DNA from 3 places in the Kocuria arenosa genome. Region 2 is predicted to be linked to each of the others. Evidence: predicted binding sites of a transcription regulator. Region 2 holds the regulator's gene; each other region holds the start of a gene.
The links. The regulator LexA, encoded in region 2, represses DNA repair genes until DNA is damaged. The targets are predictions, from matches to a motif close to TCGAACANNTGTTCGA.

Region 1 (9,931 bases), on a different contig from region 2:
GGGCGCTGAGCGTGCTGGACGCCTGCCAGTCGGTGCCGCACCTGCCCGTGGACCTGCCCGCCCTGGGGGTGGACTTCGCGGTGTTCTCCGGGCACAAGATGCTCGGGCCCACCGGGATCGGGGCGCTGTGGGGCCGCGCCGAGCTGCTGGACGCGATGCCGCCGTTCCTCACCGGCGGGTCCATGATCACGAAGGTCACGATGGAGTCCGCCCGGTACCTGCCGGCCCCGACCCGGTTCGAGGCCGGCACCCAGCGGATCGCCCAGGCCGTGGCGCTGGCCGCGGCCGTGGAGTATCTGCAGGGCATCGGGATGGAGCGGGTCGCCGCCCACGAGCACGAGCTGGGGCAGCGGCTCGCGGCCGGGCTCGCCGAACTGGAGGGGATCCGGTTGATCGGCCCGCCCCCGGGCGCGGAGCGGGTGGGGCTGGCGGCCGTGGACGTGGCGGGCGTGCACGCCCACGACGTCGGCCAGGTCCTCGACGTCGCGGGGGTGGCCGTGCGGGTGGGCCACCACTGCGCCCAGCCGCTGCACCGGGCGCTGGGGCTGACGGCCAGCACCCGGGCGAGTGCCTACCTGTACAACACCACCGAGGACGTCGACAGGTTCCTCACCGAGCTCGCCGGGGTCCGCACCTACTTCCGCGTGACCGGCTGAGCCCCGTGAGCACCGCACCGGAGCCACCGGAGCCACTGATGTCCCAGGGGTCGTGGACGCCACAGGCCCCGTTGAACCCGTTCAACCCACCGAGGAGGACTGCATGAGCGCGCTGGACGGGATGTACCAGGAGGTCATCCTCGACCACGCCAGGCGCCGGACCGGGGAGGGCCTGGTCGCCCCGGCGCCCGGGCACGGGACCGGGGAGTCGCACCAGTACAACCCCACGTGCGGCGACGAGATCACGGTGCGGGTCGAGCTCGCGGCCGGTCCCGAGGGCGCGGAGCCGGTGGTGTCCCGGCTCAGCTGGGAGGGCGAGGGCTGCTCGATCTCCATGGCCGCGGCCTCCGTGCTGGCCGAGACCGCCCCCGGGATGACGCGGGACGAGCTGGGCGAGCTGATCGACGCCTTCCGGGACCTGCTGCGGTCGCGGGGCACCGTGGTCCCCGACGAGGAGGTCCTCGGCGACGCCGCCGCCTTCGCCGGGGTGTCCCGGTTCGTGGCCCGCGTCAAGTGCGCGATGCTCGGCTGGGTCGCCGCCGAGGAGGCCCTCGACCGCGCCGGCTGAGCGGCTCCCGGTGCCGCCGGTCTGCACACACCAGGACGTCCTTGTCCCGCCCGGGGCGGGGTGGGACACCGACCGCCCCCGGCGTTGAGGAGGCGGTCATGAAGCAGCTCGAGGACCTGGTGGCCCGCATCCCGGAATGCTTCCGCCGCCGCCCGGGTTGTGCGCACCATGGCCCTCTCCGACGTTCCGCTCTCCCTCCTCGATCGCGCCAGCTCCCGGGACGGCTCCACGGAGGCAGAGGACCTCGCCCGCGTCCTGGAGCGGGCCGAGCGCGCGGAGGAGCTGGGCTACCACCGGTTCTGGGTGGCCGAGCACCACGCGGTGCCCGGGATCGCCGGGTCCGCGCCGGCGGTGCTGATGGCCGCCCTGGCCGCCCGGACCCACCGCCTCAGGATCGGCTCCGGCGGGATCATGCTCCCCAACCACCAGCCCCTCGTGGTCGCCGAGCAGGCCGCCACCCTCGAGGCCCTGCATCCCGGGCGGATCGATCTCGGCGTGGGCCGGTCCCTCGGCTTCACCGCCGCGGTCCGGGACGCGCTGCGCACCGGCAAGGAGGCCGCGGACCGCTTCGGGGACGACCTCGCGGAGCTGCTCGCCCACCTCTCGGGCACGGCCCCCGTGACCGCCCGGCCCCGCAACCACGCCGCGACACCGGTGTTCGTCCTGGCGACCGGGGCCGGGGTGGAGACCGCAGCCCGGGCGGGACTCGCCGTGGTGCTCGGCGGCCCGGCGCTCACCCGCGAGGGCCCCGGCGGCGGCGCCGCGGTGCTCGATCGGTACCGAGCGCGGTTCCGCCCGTCGTCGTGGTGGCCGCACCCCTACGTGGTGGTCTCGGCGAACGTCGCGGTGGCGCGGACCCGTGCGGCCGCCCGCGATCTGCTGCTGCCCGAGGCCCGCGCCCTCGCCGCGTCCCGCACCCGGGGCGAGTTCCCGCCCCTGACGCCCGCGCGGTCCGCGGAGCCGGACGGGCTCACAGCCCGGGAGCGGGCCCTCGTGGAGGAGACCCTCACGTCCTCCGTCCACGGCACGGCCCCGGAGGTCCGGGACCAGCTGGAACGACTGCTCGCGCGGACCGGGGCGGACGAGCTGCTCGTGACGGGCGGCGCGCACGACCTCGACGCCCAGGCGGAGTCCGACCGGCGGCTCGCCGCGCTGTTCACCGACCGCCCGCGCTGAGTGCCCGGCTGCCGGAGCGGGCGGCTAGAGTGACGGGGTGCCACAGCTGCTCGTTCTCGCCGCCCACCCCCTGGAGACCAAGTACTTCCCGGAGGACATCGACCTGGTCCTGACCGGCGTCGGGATGTCGGCCGCGGCGGTGCGCACCACCGAGGCGGTCCTGACCCGCTGCCCGGACCCCTCGCGCCGGGCCGAGCTGACGGTGCTCAACATCGGCAGCGCCGGCGCCCTGAGGCACGGCCTGACCGGGGTGCTCGAGCCCTCCCGGATCATCAACCGGGACGTGGACGAGGAGCTGCTGCGCGCGGCCGGGATCCCCGTGGACAACGTCATCGAGCTCGGCGGCGACGGGCCCGTGCTCGCCACCGGGGACTCCTTCGTGGCCGGCGGACCCGCCCGGGACGCCCTGGCCGCCCGGGCGGACCTCGTGGACATGGAGGGCTGGGCGATCGCGGTGGCCTGCCGGCACCTGGGCGTGCCGCTGCGGATGGTCAAGCACGTCTCCGACGCCGCCGACGAGGAGGCGGTCGCGTGGGCCGAGAAGGTGGAGCTCAGCGCCCTGGCCCTGGGCCGGTGGTTCCGCGGCAGCGGGATCGCCCGGTCGTGACCCGCCGCCGCACCGTCCGGATCCACCACTAGACTGGGACCAGCATGAAACTTCTCCGCCAGCGCGAGTCCCTGAGCGCCCAGCAGGACTACGAGAGCGCCATGACCCTCCTCGCCGACGTGCGGCGCAGCGGGCCCGTCCTGCGCCTCTACGAACCGGCCCCCACGGTCGCCTTCGGCCGCCGGGACGAGCTGCGCCCCGGCTTCGCCGACGCCGCCCGGGCCGCCCGCGAGAGCGGGTTCGAGCCCCTGGTCCGCAAGGTGGGCGGCCGTGCCGCGGCCTACCACGGCGGGTGCCTGATCATCGACCACCTCGAGGCCGCCGAGGACCCCACCTCGGGCATCCAGGACCGTTACCGCCTCTTCGGCGACATGATCGTGGCCGCCCTGGAGGAGCTCGAGGTCGAGGCCGACGTCGGCGAGATCCCGGGCGAGTACTGCGCCGGCGAGCACAGCGTGCACGGGACGCACCCGGCGTCGTCCCCGACCCCGGGCGAGAAGGTGAAGCTGGCCGGGACCGCCCAGCGGGTGGTCGCGGGCGCCTGGTACTTCAGCACCGTGCTGGTGATCGAGCAGTCCGAGCCCATCCGCTCGGTGCTCACCGACGTCTACGCCGCCCTCGACCTGGACTGGGACCCCGCCACCGCGGGGGCCGTCGACGACCTGCGCCCGGGCACCACCGTGGCCGACGTCGAGCGCGGGATCCGCAAGGTGTACGGCATGTACTCCCAGTACCTGGGGTACGGGCCGCTCACCGACTGAGTCCCGGCCGCGGGCCGGGCAGACCGAGGAGGCAGCAGATGTGCGGACGCTATGTCATCGCCCGGGCCGTGGGCGACCTCGTGGCCGAGACCGGGGCCGTCCCGGACGAGAGCCTCGGCGAGGCCGACTCCGAGCGGCTGCGGGCCAACTGGAACACCGCGCCCACCACCGACGTGCCGATCGTCCTCGAGCGCCTGACGGGCCAGGACGACGACGGGGAGCTGGTCCGCGAGCTGCACGTCGCCCGCTGGGGACTGGTCCCGGGCTGGGCCAAGGACCCGGCGATCGGGTCGAAGATGTTCAACGCCCGGTCGGAGACCGTCCTCGAGAAGCCGTCCTTCCGCAAGGCGGTCCGCGCCCGCCGGTGCGCGGTCCCGGCCAACGGCTACTACGAGTGGAAGAAGGAGCCCGGCGCAGGCAAGGGCGGGCGCAAGCAGCCCTACTACGTCCACCCGGCCGACCCGGAGGAGACCATCTGGTTCGCCGGGATCTACGAGTGGTGGCGGGTGCCCGAGGGCACCGAGCTGCACTCCGCGGCCCTGCAGCCCGGCAAGGACGGCGGCGGGAGCACCTGGCTGCTGTCCTGCTCCATCCTCACCACCGACTCCCCGGAGCCCTCCGACGAGCACCCCGTGCTCACGGAGCTGCACGGTCTGCACGACCGGATGCCGATCCCGCTGGCGCCCGAGCACGTGGGGGACTGGCTGCGCCCGGGGGAGGAGGACGCCCCGCAGCTCGTGGACCTGGTCCGGGCCGAGGCGCACCGGACGGCCGCCCGCTGGGTGCTCGACCCGGTGGACCCGGCGGTCGGCAGCGTGCGCAACAACTCCCCGGAGCTCGTGGTGCCGCAGCGGAGCCTGTTCTGAGTCCCCGGGAGCCCGTCGACCGGGTCACCGACTTCGTCCGCGCCCACGGCGGCGGGGTCGTGGCGACCAGCAGCGGCACCGGCTGCCCCGAGTCCGCGTGGATCAACCTCGCGGCCCTCGGGGACGGGCGGCTGGTCTTCGGCACGAACGAGCGCAGCCGCAAGTACGCCAACCTCCTCGCGGACCCCCGGGTCTCCCTGGTGGTGGTCTCCGGGACGGGCCAGGAGTTCCAGCTCGAGGGCGAGGCCGCCGTGCTCGAGGGGCCGGCCGCGCGGGACGCCGGTGAGGTGCTGGAGTCCCGGCACCCGGGTGCCACGGGCAAGACCAGCACCCGGCTCGTGGCGGTGCGCTGCCGCTGGGCGCGGTTCGTCGACATCGCCGTCGAGCCCCCCGTCCGGGAGGAGTTCACGCTCTGACCCGGCCACGGGGGACGCCGTGGGAAAGGCCCGGGACCCGTACCGCGGGTCCCGGGCCTTCCCTGTGGCCTTCTCTGTGGCCTTTTCCTGGCCTGCTGCCGGGCCTTCTTCGTGCCGTTCGTTCCGGCGTCCCCTCCGGCGTCCCCCGGTCCGGAGCGTTCGCCGGGCTCAGACGTAGTCCGTCTCGGGGACCCAGCGGTTGAAGTCGAGCGTCAGGTAGAGCGCGAGCGCCGCCGCGTTGTCCTCGTCGATCCGCAGGCTGACCTGGTCGTAGCCGTTGTCGTAGAGGGTGCTCATGGCGCAGCGCACGAGCTGCTCGGCCAGGCCCTGGCGACGGCGGGAGGCCGCCGTGAACAGCTCGAAGATGTAGGGGACGTCGGGGAGGTCCTCGCCGGTCCGCCGTGACAGCACGAGCGCAGCAGCCACCACCGTCCCGTCGTCGTCGACCACCACCGGCGAGGCGTCGGGGAGGAAGGGCCCGTACTCCCCGTCGAAGACGCCCCGGATCACCTGGCGGGCCTCCTCCAGGCTGGAGACCCCGCCCTGCTCGTAGGAGGAGTAGTAGAGCTGGGCGAGGCTCTCGGCGTCCTCCGGGCCGGCCGGACGCAGGTTCACCGCGGGTGTTTTGGTGTTCGCCGCGGTGTGGGCGATCAGCGTGATGGTTCCGGTCATGGGAGGCCTCCGTGAGGTCGACGCCGGCTGCTCCGGCGGGGCGGACGAGGGACAGGGGACGTCCGGGCGGGCCGCGCAGGGCAGGCCCTCCGTGCATTCAGCGTATCCATTTCGCTGGGCTTGTCCATGCTTCCCCTCTCGTGGTCGCAAAAGTGAACGCACTGGCCGGTGCGACAGTTTCAGGGGAACACCTGTTCCGCTCCGGTGTCCTCGGGGGTTAGCGTGTCGTACAGATGTTCTAGCTTCCAGGAGACAGGGCGCACCGCGGGACGGGCGCCGGGCCGAGGGAGAGAGGAGCCGTCGTGGGTTTCCTGACGGAGAGCGTCGACGTGGACTGCGACACGGACGGGGTGCCGGTAGGGGTGCGCTGGCGCGGGCGGAACTACCTGGTGGCCCAGGACCCGGTGCGCTGGTACGAACGCCGCGCCTGGTGGTCCGAGGACGCGCGGCTGCCCAAGGACCGCGGGATCGGGGCGGTGGACCAGCAGATGTGGCGGGTCCAGGTCCAGCTGAACACCCGCTCCGAGCTGCTGACCCTCGAACTCGTCCACACCCTCGACACCGGGCGCTGGCGGCTGCTCGCGGCCACGAGCGCCTCGGGCATCCGGGTGGTGCGCTGTGCGTAGGTCTGCCGCTGTGCGCGGGCCCGCCGCGGGTGCATAGGATCGGAGGCGGAGACCGCACCGCAGAACGTGAGGAAGCACCCGTGAGACTCGGCACCGTGCGACGCGACGGCACCACCCAGGCCTTCCGGCAGGAGGGCCGGCGGACCGTCTACCTCCCCGTGCCCGACGTCGGGGCCCTCCTCGCCGGGGGCGACCTGCGGCTGCCGGGGGAGCCGGGCCCCGCGCCGGCCCCGGAGGACCTGGCGACCCCCGTCCTGCGCCCGGGCAAGATCCTGTGCGCCGGGCTGAACTTCTACGACCACGCCGAGGAGGTCGGCCAGGAGATCCCGCAGCACCCCACGATCTTCGCGAAGTACGCCACCGCGCTCATCGGCCCCACCGACCCCATCGCCATGCCGGAGGAGTCGGAGAAGATCGACTGGGAGGCCGAGCTCACCGTGGTGATCGGCTCGCCCCTGCGCCACGCCACCCCCGACCAGGCGCGGGCCGCGATCGCCGGGTACACCATCATGAACGACATCTCGGTGCGGGACTGGCAGGGCCGGACCTCCGAGTGGTTCCAGGGCAAGAACTTCGACCGCACCACCCCGGTGGGTCCCGTGGTGGTGACCCCCGACGAGATCGACCCCGGGACGGGGCTGGCGATCCGCTGCACCGTGGACGGCGTGCGGCACCAGGACTCGGGCACCGACCGGATGATCTTCTCCGCCGTGGAGCTGGTCGAGTACCTCAGCCGGTTCCTGACCCTCGAGCCCGGGGACCTCGTGGCCTGCGGCACTCCCGCCGGCGTGGGCCTGGCCCAGAAGCCCCGCCGGATCTGGTTGCGCGACGGCCAGGAGGTCGTCACCGAGATCGAGGGCATCGGCGAGCTGCGCAACGTCTGCACCCCCGCCGAGGACCTCCGGGCGGCGGCCGGCTGACCCGGTCCGCGGCACCCGTCCCCACCCGTTCCGGCCGGCCCGGTCCGCGGCACCCGTACCCTCGGTCCTGCTGTCCTGTTCCCACTGTCCTGTTCCCGCCCTCGACCGGAGGACCCCATGGCGACGATCGGCTTCCACGCCTCCCACGAGCAGATCCCTCCCGAGCAGCTGCTGCGCGACGTCGGGCACGCCCAGCAGGCCGGCTTCGGCGCCGCCATGTGCTCGGACCACCTCGAGCCGTGGTCACCGCACCAGGGCCACTCAGGGTTCGCCCTGTCCTGGCTGGGCGCCGCCCTGGCCACCACGGACCTGCCGTTCGGATTCGTGCACGCCCCGGGCCGGCGCTACCACCCCGTGGTCACCGCCCAGTCCACGGCCACCCTCGCCCGCATGTTCCCCGGCCGGATCTGGACCGCCCTGGGCAGCGGGCAGAAGCTCAACGAGCGGGCCGTCACCCCCGAGTGGCTGGCCAAGGAGCAGCGGCAGCGGTTCCTCGAGGGCAGCTTCGACGTCGTCCGCCGGCTGCACGCGGGCGAGGAGGTGTCCTGCCGCGAGCCGTTCCACGCCGACCGCGCCCGGATCTGGGACCCGCCGGAGACCCCGCCCGCCCTGCTCGTCGCCGCGCTCACCCCGACGACGGTCCGCCGCTTCGCCCCCGTGGCCGACGGCTTCATCACCGTCCAGCAGCCCCTGGAGGACCTGCGCCGGATGCTCGACACCTGGCGCGAGGCCGGCGGCACCGGCCGGGCCGCGCTGCAGGTGCACCTGAGCTGGGCGCCCTCCCCGGAGCAGGCCCGCGCGATCGCCCTCGACCAGTGGCGCACCAACGTCTTCGACCCCGTGACCATGGCCGAGCTCGCCTCGCCCCAGGACTATCAGCGCAAGGCGATCCAGGAGGACGTGGGGGACGAGCAGATCGCCGGGGCGGTCAACGTCTCCGCCGACCTCGGCCGGCACACCCAGTGGCTGCACGAGTACGCCGAGCTCGGCTTCGACGAGATCTACCTGCACCACGTGGGGCAGGAGCAGCGCCCCTTCCTCGACGCCTTCGGGGAGACGGTGCTGCCCCAGCTGGCGCAGGCCTGACCCGGCGCTGCCGGGACCGTCGCCCCGGGGCCGCTGACAGGGCGGACCCGGGGCGGCGCGCGCGTCAGGCCCGGCGGCGCTGCAGCCTGTGCATCCGCAGGGCGGTGGCGGTGGGGACCGCGATCCCGGCCGCCAGCAGGGCGGCCACGAGCGCGGCCCCGGGGTGCGGCTCCCGGTCCGGGATCGCGGCGGTCTGGATGTTCAGGCCCGGGTTCACCGCCACGGACGCGGCCGGCGCCGGTGCGGCCGGCTCCGGCGCAGTGATCACCACGGGGTCGACCGTCACGGGATCGACCGTCACGGGATCGAGCGTCACCGGGGCGGCCGGCGCGGGGGCCACCGGTGCCGGTGCGGAGGGATTCCCGACCGGTGCGGTGACCGGGGCCCCTCCACCGGCGCCTTCGCACGCGGTGAGGAACTGCTTGAACAGGACGAGGAGCTGCTCCGAGGAGGCCTCGTCCAGGGCCAGGGCGCTCAGCTGCGCGTCGAGGGCGTCCGTCGCGTCGTAGAGGACCTGCTCGGCGGCCAGGATGTCCGGGGTGTCCAGGGCGAGCTCCAGGGCCGCCTCCAGTTCGACGAGCCGGGCCTCGGCCGCGGCGACGGCCTCCGGGTCGCCGGCCGTCTCGGCGGCGTCCAGGTCCTCCAGGGCGGTCTCCAGCTGCACGTACAGATCCCCGGCGGCGGCGTCGAGCAGCGCGAAGTACTGCTCCTCGGCCACGACCACGTCCTCTGCCGCCCGCTCCAGCTGCGTCACGGAGCCCGCGGTGATCCCGGCGGCGACCAGGGCCGCGTTGAACTGGCCCGACGCCTGAAGGCACGCGGCGTCGCCAGGTGCGGCGACAGCTGCGGGGGCGCCCAGCACCAGCCCGCCCAGCAGGAGCGCGGCCGAGGAACCGGCGGCCACCCAGCCCTTCACAGCCGTGGTCATCGTGGTCATCTCTGTGTCTCCTGCTCTCCCCGGGCTCCGGGACCGTCCCGAGGGCCACCAGCGCGCGGCCGGCCCTGTTGCCGGGCCGCCGTCGGGCGGGGAAGCGAGAGGTGTCGTACCGCTGACCGTCCGGCGCGCGTGCCGGCAGGCGTGAGGGCACCTGTGGCACAGCTGGATGGCTGCTGTGCGCTCACCGTACGACCAGCCCAGTACTATTGCAATAGTGAACACGCGGGTTCCTGTGCCCCGCTCCCGCGTCGGACGAAGGGACCGCCCGCTCCATCCGGGCTGGGGCGGTGCCGGGGGTGGGCTACGGCAGCCGGGACGGGCGGCGCAGCACGGCCGCGCCGGCCTGCTCCGGATCGAGCGGGACCGGGCTGTGCAGCACGGCCGGCCCGCGGTACAGGTCCCCGTTGGACAGCGGCCGGCAGCGCACACCGCCTCGCCCCCGCATGGCGGCGTGCGCGCCCGGTGCCAGGACCCGGTCCATCCAGGCGCAGGGGTGGGCGGGACGCCCGCCCCGCAGCCGCACGAGAGCGCCCCGGGACTCCAGGACGAACTCCTCGCCCAGCAGCGGGGCCAGGTGGGCTCCGCGGAGGACCACGTTCCGACGGGTCAGGAGCGGGTCGAACGGGGCCGTGTCCAGATC
Region 2 (9,931 bases):
CCGTCGGGTTGTTGGGCGAGCAGAGGAAGACCACGTCCGGGCAGTGCCGGCGCACCTGTTCGGCCGCGGACTCCGCGGACAGGCCGAAGTCCGCCGCGCGCTCCCCCGCGACGAAGCCGGTGTGCGTCCCGGAGGCCAGCAGCGGGTACATCGAGTAGGTGGGGACGAAGGTGAGCAGGGTGCGGCCGGGCCCGCCGAAGGCCTGCAGGATCTGCTGCAGGATCTCGTTGGAGCCGTTGGCCGCCCAGAGGTTCCCGGGACCCAGCCCGTGGCCGAGGTACGCGGCGAGCTCCTCGCGCAGGGCGGTGAACTCGCGGTCCGGGTACCGGTTGAGGGCCCAGGCCGCCTCGGTGACCTCCTGGACGATCGCCGCGTGCACGTCCGCCGGGACCGGATGGGTGTTCTCGTTGGTGTTGAGCGCCACGGCGACGTCGAGCTGCGGGGCGCCGTACGGCGTCTTGCCGCGCAGGTCGTCGCGGAGCGGGAGGGCGTTGAGTCGGTCCAGGTTCTGCGTCACCCGAACAGTTTAGTGCTCCGCCCGGGTGCGCCGTCCCGGCTTCCTGCTCCGTCCTGCTGCTCCGGTTCACCACTCAGCTGCCCGGTCCGGGACGCCCTGCCCGGGGCGGGCCGTTCAGGCGGCCGGGACCTCGAGGAGCTGGCCGGCCACGAGCACGGAGCTGTCCAGGTCGTTGAGCTCCACGATCTCGTCCATGACGTCCCGGGGGTCCCGCTCCGGGTCGGCGGCCACGGCGAGCTCCCACAGGCTCTGCCCGGGGAACACGGTGGTCTGCTCGGTCCCGGAGCCCAGGACGGGCTCGCTCGTGGCCGTGGCCGTGGCGGGGACGAGGAAGATCACGGCCAGCACGACCAGGGCGGCGGACCCGGCGAGGACGGGCAGCCCCAGGAACACCAGGCGGCCGCGGCGGGTCAGGGTCAGGTGGGTGCGGGAGCCGGAGCGCACGGGGCGGGCGCGCCGGAGCGCGCGGCCGAGGCCCCCGGCGGATCCTGCGGGCTCCTGGCGGCGGGTGACGACGGCGCTGAGGGTGGCACTGGCACTCATGACATGAACTCCTTGACGTTCCCGCACGGAGCGGGCGATCTCGAACACCGGTCCGGTCGACGGCCCCTGCGGGCCTCCATTCGATCGAACATACTTTCGAATACCGATGACCCATGTCTAGCACGTGTCTGCGAAGGCTGTCGACACCGGGTCGTACATATGTTTGAACCCACACGGCGTGTCGCCTAGGCTGAGGACAGGTTCGGGCCTCCGGCCGGCGCGCGCTGCGAACCCCCGGCGCCTTCCGACCGGGACCCATCGAACCACCCGGGTCCGACATCGGAACCGGGACCGCGCAGACCGGCGGCGGCACCAGCAGCCGGACGGGAAAGGACGACGCTCCCATGGCCCAGCCCCCCACCCCCGAGGAGCCCCGCGCCCGGGGTGCCCGCCCCGGGGCGCGCTCGCGCAGCCGCGGGCTCAGCGTGCGCCAGCGCACCATCCTCGAGGCCATCCAACGCTCCATCGCCGAGCACGGCTATCCGCCGTCCATGCGCGAGATCGGGGACCTCGTGGGCCTGGCCTCCCTCTCGAGCGTCACCCACCAGCTCTCCCAGCTGGAGAAGCTGGGCTACCTGCGCCGCGACCCCAAGCGCCCGCGGGCCATGGAAGTGCTCACCCCCCTGCAGCTGCGCGGCACCGCCGGGGCGGAGTCCGCCGAGCCGTCGCCCGAGGTCGCGACGGCGCCGACCGGCCGCACCGCGCGCCCCGCCGCCCACGACGCCGTGGCCGAGCTGTCCACCTCGGCGGACGTGACCATGGTTCCCCTGGTCGGCCACATCGCCGCCGGCGGGCCGATCACGGCCGAGCAGTCCGTCGAGGACGTCCTCGCGCTGCCCCGCCAGCTGGTCGGCCACGGCGAGCTGTTCATGCTGCGCGTCAAGGGCGACTCGATGATCGACGCCGCGATCTGCGACGGCGACTGGGTGGTGGTGCGCCGGCAGAGCGCCGCCGACAACGGCGACATCGTGGCGGCCCTGCTCGACGACGAGGCCACGGTCAAGACCTTCCGGCAGCGGGACGGCCACACCTGGCTGCTCCCGCAGAACACGCGCTACGAGCCGATCCTCGGCGACCACGCCACCGTGATGGGCAAGGTCGTCTCGGTGCTGCGCAGCCTCTGAGCCGCCGCACGCCCCGGTGCCCGGGCGCTCCGCCGACGGCGGGGGGCCCGGGTGCCGTCCGGATCGGGTGCCGTCCGGATCCGGTGCCGTCCGGATCCGGGACGGGCCCCGGGCGGCGGCCGTGCGCGCTCAGCCCACGGAGAGCCGCTGCAGCGCCCCGAGCACCACCGCGCGGTCCGTGGTGGTCCACAGCGGCGGCAGGGACCCGCGCAGGAACCCGCCGTAGCGGGCGGTCGCGATCCGGGAGTCCAGGATCGCCACGACGCCCCGGTCCCCGCCCGCGCGGATGAGCCGTCCGGCTCCCTGGGCGAGACGGACCGCCGCGTGCGTCGCGGAGACGGACATGAACCCGTTGCCGCCGGCCCGCTCCGCGGCGCGGCTGCGGGCGCTGGCCAGCGGGTCGTCCGGGCGCGGGAAGGGGATCCGGTCGATCATCACGAGCCGGCACGAGGCCCCCGGGACGTCGACGCCCTGCCACAGGCTCATCGTGCCGAACAGGCTCGTGGTCGGGTCGTCGGTGAACTCCTGCACGAGTCCCGCGAGCGAGGACTCCCCCTGGCACAGGATCGGCAGGTCGGTGCGCTCGCGCAGCGCCTCGGCCGCCTCCTCCGCGGCCCGGCGGGAGGAGAAGAGCCCCAGGGCCCCGCCCTTGGAGGCCTCCAGCAGGGCCAGCATCTCGTCGAGCTGGGCCTCCGTGAGCCGGCGGCCGGGCTTCTCCAGGTGCTTGGCGAGGTAGAGGATGCCCTGCTTCGGGTAGTCGAACGGGCTGCCGACGTCCACGCCCTCCCAGCGCGGGGCGCCCTCGCCCCGCAGGCCGAGGGCGCCGGCGGCGGAGTCGAAGGACGAGCCGACGGACAGGGTGGCCGAGGTGAGGACCACGGTGCGCCCGTCGAAGAGCCCCTCCCGCAGGGTGCCGGCCACGCTGAGCGGCGCCACGTGCAGGGTCGCCGGGTCGGTGTCCTCCGCGGCCACGTAGCCGCGGCCGGGCTCCCAGCCGCCCTGCCGGGAGATCCACAGCACCTCGCGGTGCTCCTCGGCGGCGAGGATCCGCTCGGCCAGCTCGAGGACGTCGCTCACCCGGGAGCGGGCCATCTGCCGGCCGGCGTCCCCGTCCTTCTCCCCCGGACCGGCCTTGGACTCGGTCATGACGGTGCGGGCGGCGTCCCGGATCTGGGCCACGGCCGCCGTCTGGGCGTCCCCGAGGCCGCGGTGCAGCAGCTCCGCGGGAGCGCCCATCAGGGCGGCCTCGAGATGGCCGGCCCCGGCGGTGAGGGAGTCGGGGCTGGCGGAGGTGTGCTTGCGCGCGGACGCGGCGGCCGAGCGGACCATGGCCGCGGAGAGCTGGCCGGTGACGGCGCCCGTCACCCGGTCCTGGAGCTCGTGGGCCTCGTCGATAACCACGACGTCGTGCTCGGGCAGCACGGTGATGCCCTCGAACGCGTTGATCGCGAGCAGGGCGTGGTTGGTGATGACGATGTCGGCCTCGCCGGCCCGCTGCTTGGCGAGCTCCGCGAAGCAGTCCTCGAACAGGGGGCAGCTGCGGCCCAGGCACTCCTTGGCCGTGACCGACACCTGGCGCCAGGCGCGGTCGCTGACGCCCGGGAGCACCTCGTCCCGGTCGCCCGTCCCGGTGTCGCGGGCCCACTCCCGCAGGCGCTGGACCTCCTGGCCCAGCCGCCCGGGGTGCTCGGCGGCCTCCGGCTGCGGGGCGCCCGGGTGCGGGGCCGCGTCGGGCAGCGCGAAGAGCGCGCCGGGGTCGTCGTCGGACGGGTAGCCGCCCTCGATCTTGTGCAGGCACGCGTAGTTGCTGCGGCCCTTGAGCAGGGCCACGTCCACGTCGCGCTCGAGCTCGTCCTCGAGGGCGGCCAGCAGGCGCGGCACGTCCCGGCCCACGATCTGGGACTGCAGCGCCAGGGTCGCGGTGGCCACGACCACCGGCTTGTCCGCGCGCTGGGCGTGCTCGACGAGCGGGGCCAGGTACGCGAGGGACTTGCCGGTGCCGGTCCCCGCCTGGACCAGCAGGTGCCGGCCCCGGTCCAGGGCCTCGGCGACCTTGGCGGTCATCAGCCGCTGGCCGTCCCGGACCTGTCCGCCCATCGCCGTCACGGCGGTGTCCAGCAGGGCCAGGGCGTCCTTGGCTCCCGGCAGGGTCTCCGGGCGCACGCCCGAGACATCGTGCCCGGACTCGTCCACGAGGGCGGTGGCCACGCGCTCAGGCGCTCTCGGCGCCGAAGCCGGGAGCGTGCTCGGGGGCGAACTCCGCGAGCTCGGCCGCGAGGTCCTCGCGGACCTTCACGAGCAGGTGGGTGCCCTCGGCCAGGTGCTCGGTGCGCAGGATCTCCGCGTCCCAGTCGTGCAGCCGGCTGACCACGTCGCCGCGCTGGTACGGCACCACCAGGTCCAGCACCGTCTCGGGTCGCGGGATGGACTCGCTGATCCGCCGGCGGAGCTCCTCGATGCCCTCCCCCGTGCGGGCCGAGACCACCACGACGTTGCGCTCGCGCTGCTTGATCCGCTCGACCACGAACGGGTCGGCGGCGTCCACCTTGTTCAGGGCGATGATCTCGGGGATGTTCTGGGCGTCGATGTCCGTGAAGACCTGGCGCACCGCGCGGATCTGGCCCTCCGGGTCCGGGTGGGAGGCGTCCACCACGTGCAGGATGAGGTCGGAGTCGGCGACCTCCTCCAGGGTGGAGCGGAACGCCTCGACGAGCTGCGTGGGCAGCGACCGGACGAAGCCGACCGTGTCCGAGAGCGTGTAGCCGATGCCGTCCGGCGTCTGCGTGCGGCGGACCGTGGGGTCCAGGGTGGCGAACAGGGCGTTCTCCACGAGCACCCCGGCGTCCGTGAGCCGGTTCAGCAGCGAGGACTTGCCCGCGTTGGTGTAGCCGGCGATCGCCACGGACGGCACGGAGTGGCGGCGGCGGTTGAGCCGCTTGGTCTCGCGCGCCGGCTTCATGGCGGCGATCTCGCGCCGCAGCTTGGCCATGCGGGTGCGGATGCGGCGGCGGTCCAGCTCGATCTTGGTCTCACCGGGGCCGCGGGAGCCGATGCCCTCACCGGCGGCGGCGCGACCGCCGGCCTGGCGGGACAGGGACTCGCCCCAGCCGCGCAGGCGCGGGAGCAGGTACTCGAGCTGGGCGAGCTCGACCTGGGCCTTGCCCTCCTTCGACTTGGCGTGCTGGGCGAAGATGTCGAGGATCAGGCCCGTGCGGTCGATGACCTTGACCTTCACGACGTCCTCCAGCCCGCGCCGCTGGGAGGGGGCGAGCTCGGAGTCGACGACGACGGTGTCCGCGCCGGTCGCGGCGACGATGTCCTTCAGCTCCTTGGCCTTGCCCGAGCCCAGGTACGTGGCCGGGTCCGGCTTGGTCCGGCGCTGGACGATGCCGTCGAGCACCTCGGATCCCGCGGTCTCGGCGAGCGCGGCGAGTTCGCGCAGGGAGTTCTCGGCCTCCGCGAGCGTGCCCTCCGTCCACAGCCCGGCCAGCACCACGCGCTCCAGGCGCAGCTGGCGGTACTCGAGCTCGGTGACGTCCTCGAGCTCGGTGGACAGGCCGACGACGCGGCGCAGGGCGCGGCGCTCCTCGAGGTCCTGCTGGTCGCCGTCGTGGACGGTGTGCCCGTCCTCCGGGGCGGCGAGCTCGCGGGCCCGGCCGGAGAACCGGCCCGGCGTGGTGGAGTCGTCCGCGGGGACGGTGTCCTGCCCGGCGGCCTCCTCCCGGGCGCGGGCCCGGGACAGCACGCGCTCGACGACGTCCTCCAGGTCCTGCCGGCTCAGGCCGTTCTCGGGCCCCGCGGCGGCGCGGGGCTCGGCAGGGGTTTCACGGGGGTGGGTCATGGTTCCTTTCGGACGGGACGCTGATCAGTGCATTCTAGTGGCGGAGCCGGACATCCCGGTGGTCGGGCCGGTCGTCCCGGCCGGGATGACGCCGGTCTCCGGTGCGTGGGCGGTGTCGGTAGCATGGGGCGCTATGGCACCGCGTCCCGACTTCCCCGATCCCGTGGCCGGCCCGGCGACCCCGAACCCGGGGACCGAGCACTACTTCTCCGAGGACCCCTCGACACCCGAGGTGCGGCGGTCCGTGGCCGTGACCCTGCGGGGGCGGGAGGTCGTGCTGCAGACCTCCAACGGGGTGTTCAGCCCGCGAGGCCTCGACAAGGGAACGTCCGTGCTGCTGGAAAATGTTCCCGAGCCCGCCGGTGCGGAGCTCCTGGACCTCGGCTGCGGCTGGGGTCCGATCGCCCTGAGCCTGGCCGGGGCCGCCCCGCAGGCCCGGGTCACGGCCGTGGACGTCAACGAGCGCTCGCTGGGGCTCACCCGGGACAATGCCGCGGCCCTGGGCCTGGCCAATGTGGAGGCGCTGCTCCCGGAGCAGGTGCCCGCCGGGCGGCGGTTCGACACCATCTGGTCCAATCCGCCCATCCGGATCGGCAAGCAGCAGCTGCACGAGCTGCTCCTCCGGTGGCTGCCGCGGCTGGCCGACGGCGGCACGGCGTGGCTGGTGGTGCAGAAGAACCTCGGCGCGGACTCGCTGCAGAAGTGGCTGGGCACCGCGCTGGGCGGCGGCTTCCGGGTGTCCCGGCACAAGACCGACAAGGGGTTCCGGGTCCTGCTCGTCGCACGGCGGGACTGAGCGGCCCGGCCTGGGCGGCCTTGACCGGCCGGCCGGGACCGGGCCTCAGACGAAGGTGCCGTCGGCCACCAGCACGGCCGGTCCGGCGAGCACCACGTGCTCGGCGCCGTCGGGCGCCGGGACGAACGTCACGGACACGATCCCGCCGGGCACCTGCACGAGCCACTGGTCGGGCGCCGTGGCACCGCCCCAGAAGCGGGTCGCGGCGGCCGCGGCGCACGCGCCGGTCCCGCAGGACTGGGTCTCGCCCACGCCGCGCTCGTGCACGCGCATCCGCACCCGGCCCACGCCGTCGTCGTCGCCGTCGGCGGGGACCACGAACTCCACGTTGGTCCCGTCCGCGGGCTCCGGGCGCACGGCGGGAGCGGTGTGCAGCCCCAGCTGGTCGAGCTTCTCCCCCTCGGCGAGCGCCACGACGGTGTGCGGATTGCCCATGCCGATCGACAGCGCCGGGCGGGGCACCTTCAGCCCCTCGGCCGTCACGACGGCGTCCGAGCCGCGGGACCGGGCCGCTTCCCCGTCGAGGAAGGTCCACGGCCCCATGTCCACGGCGTAGCCGGAGTCGGTGCGGGCCACGGTCTTCACGCCGGCGCGGGTGCCGATGCGCAGCACGTCCCCCTCGGGGACCTCGGCGAGGCCCCGCTGGACGAGGTAGTGGACGAACACCCGGACCCCGTTGCCGCACATCTCGGCGACGGAGCCGTCGTTGTTGCGGTAGTCCATGAACCACTCGGCGTCCGGTGCCGCCGCCAGGACGGCCCGCCCCTCGGGGATCGCCTCGGAGCGCACGGCGCGGATCAGCCCGTCGCCCCCGATGCCGCGGTGGCGGTCGCACACCAGGGTCACCAGCTCGGCGTCCAGGGCCAGCTCCGCGCGCGGGTCGGTCAGCAGCACGAAGTCGTTGCCCGTGCCGTGGCCCTTGGCGAAGTCCCGGCCCCGGAGCTCCCCCCATGGGCCGGTGTCGGCGCCCCGGGCGGTGTCCGGGGCGGGGCGGGTGTCCTGGGTCCGGGGATCGCGGGTCTGGGCGGAAGTCACCTGGCCATGATACGCGGCCGCGCACCGCGCCCGAGGGCCCCGTCCGCGGGTCAGCCCGCGGACCGCTCGACGAGTCCCACGGCGCGCTCCACGAGGCCGGGCGCGGACGGGTCCAGCCAGTGCACCCGGGGGTCCGCGCGGAACCAGGTCAGCTGGCGGCGGGCGAAGCGGCGGGTGGCCACCACGGTGGCCCCGGCCGCCTCCTCCACGGTGGCGCGGCCGTCCACCACGTCGAGGAACTGCCCGTAGCCCAGGGCCCGGGAGGCCGTGCGCCCCTCACGCAGCCCGCGGGCCGCCAGCGCGCGCACCTCGGCCTCCAGGCCGGCCTCGACCATGGCCCCGACCCGCCGGGCGAGCCGGTCGTGGAGCTCGGCGCGCTCGACGTCCAGGCCGATCTGCACCGTGGGCTCCACGTGCTCGCGGCGGGGCATGAAGGAGGTGAACGGGCGGCCCGTGAGCTCCCACACCTCCAGGGCGCGCACCAGCCGCCGCTCGTCCTGCAGCCGGGCGGCGGACTCGGGATCCACCTGGCGGAGCCGCTCCCGCAGGGCGCCGGGGCCCCGCTGCGCGAGCTCGCCCTCGATCCGCGCCCGCACCGCGGGGTCGGTGCCGGGCAGCTCGAGCACGTCGAGGGCCGCGCGCACGTAGAGGCCGGAGCCGCCCACCAGGACGGGGACCCGGCCCCGGGAGCGGATCCGGGCGAAGGACGCCCGGGCGGCGCGCTGGAAGTCCGCGACCGAGGCCTCCTCGGTGACGTCGAGGACGTCGAGGAGGTGGTGGTGCACTCCGCGCCGCTCCTCCGCGGTCGCCTTGGCGGTCCCGATGTCCATCCCGCGGTAGAACTGCATGGAGTCGGCGTTGACCACCTCACCGCCCAGCCGCAGCGCGAGCTCGACGCCCAGCGCGGTCTTGCCGGTGCCCGTGGGCCCGACGACGGCGACGACCGGCAGATCCGTGCGGGTCACCGGACGGGCAGGTCCGGCATGCCCAGGCTCACGGGCCCGGGCCCGGCGGTGCCCGGGGCGGTGGGGACACCGCAGGAGGCGGCCTGACGGCGGTCCCAGGCGTCACCGGCCCGCGAGCGCCGCAGCGCGTAGTCCTGCGGGGACCGGGGGTCGGCGACGAGGTGGTAGGCGGCGGCGCCGGTGACGGCGACCGTCACGAAGTCGCCGGGCCGCGGGACCTCGGCGCCCTCCGGGACGGAGAAGTGCACGAGCCGCTGGTCCCGCGCGCGGCCCGAGAGCCGGTGGGTCTGCTCGGACTTCTTGCCGGCCTCCGCGGTGACGAGCAGCTCGACCCGCCGGCCGACGACCGCCCGGTTCTCCTCCGCGGCGATCCGGTCCTGCAGGGCCACGAGCCGCTCGAAGCGCTCCTGCACCACGGCCTTCGGCACCTGGTCCGCCATCTCCCCCGCGGGGGTGCCGGGGCGGACGGAGTACTGGAACGTGTACGCCGAGGAGAAGCGGGAGGCGGCCACGACGTCGAGGGTGGCCTGGAAGTCCTCCTCGGTCTCCCCCGGGAAGCCCACGATGACGTCCGTGGTGATCGCGGCCTCAGGGATGCGCTCGCGGACGGTGTCGAGGATGCCGAGGAACCTCTTCGAGCGGTACGAGCGCCGCATCTCCTTCAGGATCCGGTCGGAGCCGGACTGCAGGGGCATGTGCAGCTGCGGCATGACGTTCGGGGTCTCCGCCATGGCGTCGATGACGTCGTCGGTGAACGCGGCCGGGTGCGGGCTCGTGAAGCGCACGCGCTCCAGGCCCTCGATCTGCCCGCACGCGCGCAGCAGCTTCGCGAACGCGCCGCGGTCCCCGAACTCGACGCCGTAGGAGTTCACGTTCTGCCCCAGCAGCGTGACCTCGACCGCTCCGTCGTCGACGAGCGCCTGCACCTCGGCGAGCACCTCCCCGGGCCGGCGGTCCTTCTCCTTGCCGCGCAGGGACGGGACGATGCAGAACGTGCAGGTGTTGTTGCAGCCCACGGAGATCGACACCCACCCCGAGTAGGCGCTGTCCCGCTTGGTGGGCAGCGTCGAGGGGAAGACCTCGAGGGCGTCGAGGATCTCCAGCTGCGCC
Region 3 (9,931 bases), on a different contig from region 2:
GGTGTCGGTGGGCTCGGACGTCACCTTCCGCCGCCGCGGGACGGCCTCCGAGTTCGGGTGGCGGGCGCTGCCCCTGCAGGCCACCTTCCGGGTCGCCCCCAGCAGGGGAGGGTCCGAGGTCGCCGCCGACGTGCGGGACGACCTCGGGTGGTACCCCGATGCTCCCGGTCGGCTCGTGGAGGACGAGGTCGACCGCCGCAGCGCCTCCCTGATCGAACGGGCGATCTGCGCCACGTGCCGGTGACCGTCGCGTCCGGGACGGGCGGGGTTTCAGACCGGGGTCAGTGAGGTGGCCAGGGCCTCGATGATCGCCTGGGTGACCTGGTCGGTGTCGGCGGTGCCGCCGATGTCGCGGGTGAGGTGACCGGCGGCGGTGGTGGCCTCGATGGCGGCCTCCAACCGTCGGGCTTGATCGTGGAGGCCGAAGTGGTCGAGCATCAGGGCCGTGCTGGCGATCGCCCCGATCGGGTTGGCGATGCCCTGCCCGGCGATGTCCGGGGCGGTGCCGTGGACGGGCTCGAACATGGACGGGAACCGCCGCTCCGGGTTGAGGTTCGCACTCGCCGCCAGGCCGAGGCTGCCGGCGAGGGCGGAGCCGAGGTCGGAGAGGATGTCGGCGTTGAGGTTGGAGGCCACCACCACGGAGAGCTCCTCGGGGTGCAGGACGAACTTCGCGCTCATCGCGTCCACCAGCACCGACTCCGTCTGCACATCGGGGTAGTCGGCCGCGACGCGGGCGAAGACCTCGTCCCACAGCACCATGCCGTACTGCTGGGCGTTGGACTTCGTCACGCTGGAGACCTTCTGCACCGTGCGGGTCCGGGCCAGGTCGAAGGCGAAGCGGATGATGCGCTCGCAGCCCTTCTCGGTGAACAGCGAGGACTGGACGGCGACCTCGTTGCCGGGGCCGCGGCCGGCGAGGTTGCGCCCGCCGAGCCCGGCGTACTCGCCCTCGCTGTTCTCCCGGACCACGATCCAGTCCAGCTCGGTGTCGTCGGACTTGCGCAGCGGGGACTGCACCCCGGGGAGGAAGCGCACGGGGCGGATGTTGGCCCACTGGTCGAAGTTCTGGGTGATGTTCAGCCGCAGCCCCCACAGGCTGACGTGGTCGGGGACGTTCTCCCAGCCCACGGCCCCGAAGTAGATCGCGTCGAAGTTCTTGAGCGTCTCCAGGCCGTCGGGATCCATCATCACCCCGTGCCGAGCGTAGTACGCGGAGCCCCAGGGGAACTCGGTCCAGTCGAAGGAGAACGCCCCGCCGGACTGGGCGGCCACCGCGTCCAGGACCGTGCGCCCGGCGGCGACGACCTCCTTGCCGACGCCGTCGGCGGGGATCGAGGCGATGCTGAAGACCTGGGGCTCGGCCATGGGGGTGCTCTCCTTCTCGGGTGCTCTTGCCTGTTGTCCGCAGTGCAGCGCGGTGTCAGGTACCAGTAGAACGTTCCGGCTTCGGGCAGGTCCAAGACCGGATTCTCATCCCACAGATAGGAACCCCCTATGGTCCGCTCCACGGCGTGCTCCGCGGCACGCCCGGAGGTGCCCTCTACGGCGCCCGGGGGTGGTCGTCGGGGTGCCGGCTCGCGTGCTCGTCGGCGACCGCCAGGAACGCCCGGGCCGCCGGGGTGAGGTGGGCCGGGCGGCTGAGCACGGCCACGTGCAGCACGCTGACCGGTTCGATGCCCAGCACGCGCAGCCCGGCGGCGCGCGCCAGCGGGGCCCAGGACGAGGGCATCACCGCGTGGCCGACCCCGGCCAGCACCAGCGGCAGCACCGAGGTGCGGTGGGCGACCTCGGCGGTGATCTCGAGCCGCACCCCGCCGGCCAGGGCGTCGTCGACCAGCCGGCGCATCAGCGATCCCCGCTGGGAGACGACCACCCGGTGCCCGGCCAGGTCCTGCCGGCCGATGGTGTCGTCGTCGCCGAAGGTGTCCGCCCGCGGGTTCACGATCAGCACCAGCGGCTGCTGCTCCAGGTGCCGCACCTCGACCTCGGCGGCGCGGAAGGGCCGCTCCGAGCCCAGGACCCCGATCTCCGCGCTGCCGGTGCGCACCGCGGCGGCCACCTCCTCGGGGGTGAACGCCGCCTCCACGCTGACCGTCACGGCCGGGTGGCCCCGGGTGTAGGCGGCGATCATCGCGGTGAGCGGCTCGATCCCCGGCGAGGGCATGGCCACCACGTCCAGGCGCCCGCTGCGCACTCCGCGCAGCTCGTCGACGGCGGCCCGGGCGGCCTCCAGGTCCCGGACCACCACCCGGGCCGGGCCCACCAGTTCCTGGCCTGCCGCGCTGAGCACCACCCGCCGGCCGATCCGGTGGAACAGCGGCACCCCCAGCTCCCGCTCCAGGCCCTTGATCGTCTGCGACAGCGAGGGCTGGGCGATGATCAACTGCTCCGCGGCGCGGGTGAAGCCGCCGTGGTCCACCACGGCCAGGAAACACGTCAGCTGCCGGACGTCCATCGTCGTCTCCTCCTGCGTCCGGACGGCGGGGCGTGCGGGCCGGACGCCCGTCCTGCTGTGGGACCCCGTCCGCGCGGCGACCGCCCGCCCCGGGAGTGCAGATCTCATCGATCCTGTCTGTGGGTGCAGGAAACAACATGCCACAGAAGCGCGGGAACTCCCCGTCTCGGAAGGAGGGTGTTCCCCGTGCGAGGTGCTCCTGCGGACCGTGGTCGAATCGTGTCCCGCACGGGCCTGGCGACGGCCTGTTTTGGAGGTGTCCCCGTGCCCAGGGGACGGAGGGGATCTCGGCGCGAGGGCCTTTCCGGTGGCACGCGGTCGTGCGCCGACGGAGGCGCCCCCCGTGCCCGACGCCGGACGGGACGGAGCGGAGACATGAGAGTCAGGACACCCTCCCTCGTCCTCGCGCTCGGCCTCCCCGGGACGACGGCACCCGCTCAGGCCGCCGCCACCCTCACCGGACCCGGCCGTGGCGGCGGGAGATCGGCGGCACCGGCCTGAGCGCGCTGCGAAGGACACCGTAGGATCCCGAAGTTCTGGCGAGCCCGGCGGTTTGCAATTGACTTAATATTCGAACAGGCATTCGAATGGGGGCGTGAGCTTTCCGCACCTGCACGTCGCCACCGCCTTCAGCGCCCACTTCGGGGTCAGCCGGCCCGCCGCCCTGGCGGCCGCCGCCGCGGCGGACGGCGCGGACGTGCTCGCCTGCACCGACCGGGACGGGCTCTACGGGGCGATCAAGCACCTGGGCGCGTGCCGGGAGCACGGCATCGACCCGGTCCTGGGGGTCGACCTCGCCCTGCTGGACCCCGGCCGCGAGCGCGCCCTCGGCCGCGTGGTGGTCCTGGCGGCCGGCGGCACCGCCGGCGCGGGCTACGCCGCCCTGTGCCGGCTCGTCTCCACCGCCCACGCCACGGAGGGCCCGCCGGGGGCGACCGCCGCCGAGATCGCGGCCTCCGCGCGCTCGCCCCGGCACGGGAAGCCGGTCCTGACCGTGCTGCTCGGGCCCGCGTCCGACGTCGGGCAGGAGCTCGCGGCCCGCCGCTACCGCACCGGACGCGCCGCCCTGACCCGGTGGCGGGCCCTGCTCCCCGCGCCGGCGCTCGCCGTGGAGGTGGTCTCGCACCTGGCGGCCCCCGGCACGGCGTGCAGCACGTCCCACGCGGCCCGGATGCTGCGCGCCGCCCTCGAGGCGGGGCTGACCCCCGTGCTGACCAACGCGGTGCGCTACGCCACCCCCGCCGAGGCCGCCACCGCCGACGTCCTCGACGCCGCCCGCGCCCTCACCCCGCTCGAGACCCTCGGCGCGCGCGCCGGGCACGCGCCCGGCCGCAGAGGAGGAGGCGCCGGACGGGCCGGGGCGTCCCGGCGGGCGGCGGCACCGGAGCCGCTGCAGCCCAACGGTCAGGGCTGGCTCAAGTCGGCCCGGCAGATGCGCGCGCTCGCCGCGGAGATCGCCCGGGCCGCGGACCTCGGCGCCGCCGGGGCCGCGGCCCTGCTGGCGGGCACCCAGCGGGTGGCCGACCGGTGCCGGCTGGACCCGGTCGCCGACTGCGGCTGGGGGCGGCCGGTGGTGCCCGAGGCCTCCGTGCTGGGCCTGGAGCGGCCGGCGCCGGCGGAGCTGCGGGCCCGGTGCGAGACGGGGCTGGGGCGCCGCTACCCGGGCCGCCGCGCGACACGGGCCGTGCGGGACCGGCTGGAGCGGGAGCTCGGGGTGATCGAGGACCTCGGCTTCGCCTCCTACTTCCTCACCGTGGCCGAGGTCTCCACGATGATCGGAGAGCTGGGGGTCCGCCACGCCGCCCGCGGCTCGGGGGTGTCCTCGCTCGTCAACTATCTGCTCGACGTCTCCCAGGTGGACCCGCTCGAGCACGAGCTGCTCTTCGAGCGCTTCCTCTCCAACGACCGCTCGACCCTCCCGGACATCGACATCGACGTCGAGTCGGCCGAGCGCCACCGCGTCTACCGGCGGATCTTCGAGCGCTTCGGCCCCGAGCGGGTGAGCCTCATGAGCATGCAGAACGCCTACCGGGCCCGCGGTGCCGTCCGGGACGCCGGGCTGGCGCTCGGCATCGACCCCGAGACCGTGGACGGTGCCGCCAAGCAGCTGTGGCACCTGCCGGCCTCGGCGCTGCGGGAGACCATCGCCCGCCAGCCGGAGCTGCGGGACTTCGCCGAGCAGGTGGCCCAGGAGAAGCAGCTCGACCTCCTCGTGGACCTCACCGAGCGCCTGGACCGGCTGCCCCGGCACATCTCCATGCACCCGTGCGGGGTGATCCTGGGGGACCTGAGCCTTCTGGACCGCACCCCGGTGCAGTCCAGCGGGACGGGGATGCCCATGAGCCAGTTCGACAAGCACGACATGGATCCGATGGGCATGCTCAAGCTCGACATCCTCGGCGTGCGGATGCAGTCGGCGCTGGCCCACGCCGTGGACGAGGTGGCCCGCATCCACCCGGGCCGGCCCCGCCTGGACCTCGAGGCGATCCCCGTGGACGACGGGAGGACGTTCGAGCTCATCCGCTCGACCCACACCCTGGGCTGCTTCCAGATCGAGTCCCCGGGCCAGCGCGAGCTCATCGGCAAGATGGCGCCCACGAGCGTCCGGGACCTCATCGTGGACATCTCCCTGTTCCGTCCCGGGCCCATGCACTCGGACATGGTCCGGCCCTACCTGGAGCACCGTCACGGCTGGTCCGCGCCCGTCTCGATCCACCCGGCCCTCGACCCGATCCTTGCCGAGACCCATGGCGTGACCGTCTTCCACGAACAGGTCCTGCGGATCCTCGACACCTTCACCGGGTGCGGTCTCGCCCGGGCCGACGAGCTGCGCCGCCGGCTGGGCTCCGAGCGTCAGCTCGAGGTGGAGGAGTTCTTCCGCGAGCGGGCCCGCGCGCGGCACTTCCCCCTGGACGTCGTGGACCGGGTCTGGGAGATCCTGGCGGCGTTCGGCTCGTTCGGCTTCTGCAAGGCCCACGGTGCGGCATTCGCGGTGCCCACCTACCAGTCCGCGTGGCTGAAGGCCCACCACCCGGAGGCGTTCCTCGCAGGGCTGTGGGAGCACGATCCCGGGATGTACCCCAAGCGACTGCTCGTGGGGGAGGCCCGGCGGATGGGCATCCCCGTCCTGCCCGTGGACGTCAACCGCTCCGACGAGCACTACCGGGTGGAGCGGCTCGACGACGACCCCGCCCGCCTGGGCGTGCGCCTGGCCCTCGCCGGGATCCACGGGGTCTCGCAGGCCGAGGTCCGCCGGATCGTGGCCGGGCAGCCCTACGCCTCGCTCGCCGACCTGCGGCAGCGGGCCCGTCCCGCCCGGCGCACCCTCGAGCGGCTCGCCGCCGTCGGTGCCTTCGACGGCCTGCTGCGCCGCTCCGGCGGCGCCGCCTCCCGGGCCGACCTCGTGCACGCCCTGCGGGCCCGGGCGGACAGCGGCCGGCCCGGCCGGCCGGCCGGGGAGGTCGAGGGGCAGCTGTCCCTCCCGCTCGGCGACCTCGAGCTGCGGGCGCTGCCCGCGGAGCGCCCCGAGCCCACCCTGGCGGAGAAGGTCCGCACCGAGCTGGACCTGCTCGCGGTGGACGTCTCGGCGCACCTGCTGGAGAGCTGGGCGCCCCTGCTCCGTGAGCTCGGGGTCACGCCCGCGGAGCGGCTGCTGGAGCTGCGCAGCCGGTCCGAGGTGCTCGTGGCGGGGGTGCGGGTCTCGACCATGACCCCTCCCATGCGCAGCGGCCGGCGGGTGGTCTTCGTCAGTCTCGACGACGGCACGGGCACGGTGGACTGCGCCTTCTTCTCCGACGCCCAGTCCCGCTCGGGACAGCACCTGTTCGGCACTCGGATGCTGCTGGTGCGGGGGCGGACGCGGCGCACCGGGCCCCGCGGGATCAGCCTCAGTGCAGAGCAGGCCTGGGACCTCGCCGACCCGGCAACCCCGGCGGCCGTGCGCGCCGCGACCCCGCTGCGCCTCCGGGAAACCGGGTCAGGATGAGCCGGAGAACCGCTCGGTTCCAGGGGTTTCACTCTCAGTGAAGCCATTGGCCAGCGAACTGATTGCCAGTATGGTTACTAATAACAGCGGACGAGCTGCACCCCGCCTCCCCGGACGGAGATCGTCCGCGGCGAGCCCCCCGTCCAGGGGAGCCCGTTGCCTCGCAGAATAGAGAAGGAGTTCTCATGGCTACGTACGACGTGAACGCACTGCTGTCCGCCACCGCCTATGGGTCGGACGGCAACAAGATCGGCAAGATCGAGCAGGTCTTCCTGGACGACAACACCGAAGAGGTCACCTTCGTGACCGTCAACACCGGTCTGTTCGGCACCAAGGAGAGCTTCGTCCCCGCCGACGGCGCTCAGCAGGACGGCGACCGCCTCGTCCTCCCCTACACCAAGGACGTCATCAAGGACGCCCCGAACGTGGACGCGGACCAGCACCTCTCCCCGGCCGAGGAGGAGGAGATCTACCGCTACTACAAGATGAACTACTCCGGCAACGGCGCCGACGACCGCGACCGCACCTCCGGTACCGCGGGTCTCGCCGACCGCGACGACCGCTACGCCGCGGACACCGACCGCAACGCCGTCCCGGCGACCGGCACCACCGGCTACTCCGAGAACGACGGGTACGCCGACCGCAACAGCACGGCCGGGATCGCCGACGTCGACCGCGACCGCACCGGTGTCGACCGCGACCGTGACCTCACCGACCGTGCCGACAACGGCGTGGTCCGCCACGAGGAGCGGCTGCACGTCGGCAAGGAGCAGCGCGAGACCGGCCGCGCCCGTCTGCGCAAGTACGTGGTCACGGAGAACGAGTCCGTGGACGTGCCCCTCGAGCGCGAAGAGGTCCGTGTCGAGCGCACCCCGCTGAGCGGCACCGAGGCCACCTCCGGCACCATCGGCGAGGAGGACGTCGAGGTGACCCTCCACGAGGAGCGCCCCGTCGTCGCCAAGGAGACCGTGGGCGTCGAGAAGGTCGGCCTCGAGAAGGAGACCGTCCGCGACACCGAGCGCGTCGACGCCGAGGTCCGCAAGGAGCAGGTCGAGGTCGAGACCGACGCCGAGCGCGGCACCGGCCTCACCGACAACGATCGCCGCGACCGCATCTGATCGCGCCCGATCTGTTCCGGGGCCCCCGTCACCGCCTGGTGACGGGGGCCCCGTCGTCGTGCCGGGCGCGGTTCACGCCCTTCCCCGCCGGGCCCGCGCCCCGGGCACGGCCGCGTAGTGGACCAGGCCCAGCGCCACCACCGCCGCGGCCGCCACGTACATGTCCCGGTAGCCGAGCGCGGGGACCAGGTCCCCATGAGCATCGGGCCCAGTGCCCCCACGTCCGTGCACAGGAAGCGGGTCGAGGTGGACAGGGGAGGGGAGAGGAGGACCCCTCCCCTCCCGGCGCGGGCGGTCCGGGAACGTCTGCGGGCATGGGGGGCTCACCTCCACCGGTCAACATCTCACCGCCGCTGCCCGCACCGGCCGACAGGTACCATCGATGCAGTGCGCGCCGCCCGGCGGTGCCGCTGCCACGCGCCCCCCGTACCGGTGCGTGCCGTCGCCGAACCCGAGGAGCACCTTCCCCATGACCACCGTGCCCGAGCACCAGCCCGAGTCCGCCCCCCTCACGCTTACCGTCGACGGCGAGCAGCGCACGGTGGGGACCGGGACGTCCGCCGCGGACCTGTACCGCGAGGACCGGGCCGTGGTGGTGGCCCGGGTCAACGGCGTGCTCAGGGACCTCGCCACCGAGCTGGCCGACGGGGACGCCGTGGAGCGGGTCCTGGTCTCCGAGCCCGAGGGCCTGGAGGTGCTGCGCCACTCCGCCGCCCACGTCATGGCCCAGGCCGTGCAGCAGCTGCACGAGGACGCGAAGCTCGGCATCGGCCCCTACATCACCGACGGCTTCTACTTCGACTTCGACGTCGAGCAGGCGTTCACGCCCGAGGACCTCAAGGCCATCGAGAAGCGGATGCAGCGGATCGTGAACTCCACCCAGTCCTTCCGCCGCCGTGCGGTGAGCGAGGAGGAGGCCCGGGCCGAGATGGCCGACGAGCCGTACAAGCTCGAACTCATCGGCCTGTCCCAGGGCCCCGGCTCCGGCGCGAACGTGGACGCCGCCGCGGAGGGCGCCTCCGTGGAGGTCGCCGCCGGCGAGCTGACGATCTACGACAACGTGGACCGCAAGACCGGGGAGACGGTCTGGAAGGACCTCTGCCGTGGCCCGCACCTGCCGGACACCAAGCTCATCGGCAACGGCTACGCCCTCATGCGCTCGGCCGCCGCCTACTGGCGCGGCTCCGAGAAGAACAAGCAGCTGCAGCGCATCTACGGCACCGCGTGGCCCTCCAAGGAGGACCTCACGGCGTACAAGAACCGTCTCGCCGAGGCGGAGCGGCGCGACCACCGCCGGCTCGGCTCGGAGATGGACCTGTTCTCCTTCCCCGACGAGCTCGGCTCCGGCCTGCCGGTGTTCCACCCCAGGGGCGGGATCATCCGCAAGACCATGGAGGACTACTCCCGGGAGCGGCACACGGAGGCCGGCTACGAGTTCGTCTACACCCCGCACATCACCAAGGGCCACCTCTACGAGGTCTCCGGCCACCTCGACTGGTACCGCGAGGGCATGTTCCCCGCGATGCACGTGGACGAGGAGCGGGACCCGCAGACCGGGGAGCTGACCAAGCAGGGCCAGGACTACTACCTGAAGCCCATGAACTGCCCGATGCACAACCTGATCTTCCGGTCCCGGGGCCGCTCCTACCGCGAGCTGCCGCTGCGCCTGTTCGAGTTCGGGCAGGTCTACCGGTACGAGAAGTCCGGCGTGGTCCACGGTCTGACCCGGGTGCGGGGCATGACCCAGGACGACGCCCACATCTACTGCACCCGGGACCAGATGAAGGCGGAGCTGACCACCACGCTCACCTTCGTGCTCGACCTGCTCAAGGACTACGGCCTGGACGACTTCTACCTCGAGCTCTCCACCAAGGACCCGGAGAAGTTCGTGGGCTCGGACGAGCTCTGGGAGGAGGCCACGAACACCCTCGCCGAGGTCGCGGCCGAGTCCGGCCTGGACCTGGTCCCGGACGCCGGCGGCGCCGCGTTCTACGGCCCGAAGATCTCGGTGCAGGCCAAGGACGCGATCGGGCGGACCTGGCAGATGTCCACCATCCAGCTCGACTTCAACCTGCCGGAGCGCTTCGACCTCGAGTACCAGGCCGCGGACGGCACCCGGCAGCGGCCCGTGATGATCCACCGTGCCCTGTTCGGGTCCGTGGAGCGGTTCATGGGGGTGCTCGTGGAGCACTACGCCGGGGCGTTCCCCGCGTGGCTGGCCCCCGTGCAGGTCGTGGCGATCCCGGTGGCCGAGGCGTTCAACGACTACCTGCAGGGCGTCGTGGACACGCTGCGGGCCCGTGGCGTGCGCGTGGAGCTGGACGCGGGCTCGGACCGGTTCCCCAAGAAGATCCGCACCGCCTCCAAGGA

Region 1: a site for LexA is predicted at 5,948-5,963, ahead of ACFYE3_RS03965 (DUF6504 family protein). Genes of this name have one in related genera too.
Region 3: a site for LexA is predicted at 3,030-3,045, ahead of ACFYE3_RS04005 (DNA polymerase III subunit alpha). Genes of this name have one in related genera too.

The regions. Positions count from the first base shown of each region.
Region 1 is NZ_JBHZTA010000002.1:114,258-124,188, forward strand. Features, by position in the region: gene ACFYE3_RS03925 (aminotransferase class V-fold PLP-dependent enzyme) at 1-656, shown strand, start outside; gene sufU (Fe-S cluster assembly sulfur transfer protein SufU) at 760-1,224, shown strand; gene ACFYE3_RS03935 (MsnO8 family LLM class oxidoreductase) at 1,393-2,400, shown strand; gene ACFYE3_RS03940 (nucleosidase) at 2,438-3,007, shown strand; gene ACFYE3_RS03945 (lipoate--protein ligase family protein) at 3,052-3,768, shown strand; gene ACFYE3_RS03950 (SOS response-associated peptidase) at 3,807-4,634, shown strand; gene ACFYE3_RS03955 (pyridoxamine 5'-phosphate oxidase family protein) at 4,631-5,050, shown strand; gene ACFYE3_RS03960 (GNAT family N-acetyltransferase) at 5,219-5,722, opposite strand; gene ACFYE3_RS03965 (DUF6504 family protein) at 6,025-6,348, shown strand; gene ACFYE3_RS03970 (fumarylacetoacetate hydrolase family protein) at 6,429-7,268, shown strand; gene ACFYE3_RS03975 (TIGR03885 family FMN-dependent LLM class oxidoreductase) at 7,386-8,354, shown strand; gene ACFYE3_RS03980 (hypothetical protein) at 8,419-9,291, opposite strand; gene ACFYE3_RS03985 (MOSC domain-containing protein) at 9,593-9,931, opposite strand, start outside.
Region 2 is NZ_JBHZTA010000006.1:36,558-46,488, forward strand. Features, by position in the region: gene ACFYE3_RS11410 (histidinol-phosphate transaminase) at 1-517, opposite strand, end outside; gene ACFYE3_RS11415 (LysM peptidoglycan-binding domain-containing protein) at 632-1,060, opposite strand; gene lexA (transcriptional repressor LexA) at 1,405-2,184, shown strand; gene ACFYE3_RS11425 (ATP-dependent DNA helicase) at 2,314-4,392, opposite strand; gene hflX (GTPase HflX) at 4,397-6,025, opposite strand; gene ACFYE3_RS11435 (class I SAM-dependent methyltransferase) at 6,159-6,821, shown strand; gene dapF (diaminopimelate epimerase) at 6,867-7,856, opposite strand; gene miaA (tRNA (adenosine(37)-N6)-dimethylallyltransferase MiaA) at 7,907-8,821, opposite strand; gene miaB (tRNA (N6-isopentenyl adenosine(37)-C2)-methylthiotransferase MiaB) at 8,818-9,931, opposite strand, start outside.
Region 3 is NZ_JBHZTA010000002.1:125,020-134,950, forward strand. Features, by position in the region: gene ACFYE3_RS03990 (hypothetical protein) at 1-244, shown strand, start outside; gene ACFYE3_RS03995 (tartrate dehydrogenase) at 271-1,368, opposite strand; gene ACFYE3_RS04000 (LysR family transcriptional regulator) at 1,544-2,566, opposite strand; gene ACFYE3_RS04005 (DNA polymerase III subunit alpha) at 3,054-6,443, shown strand; gene ACFYE3_RS04010 (DUF2382 domain-containing protein) at 6,629-7,561, shown strand; gene ACFYE3_RS04015 (hypothetical protein) at 7,634-7,792, opposite strand; gene thrS (threonine--tRNA ligase) at 8,031-9,931, shown strand, end outside.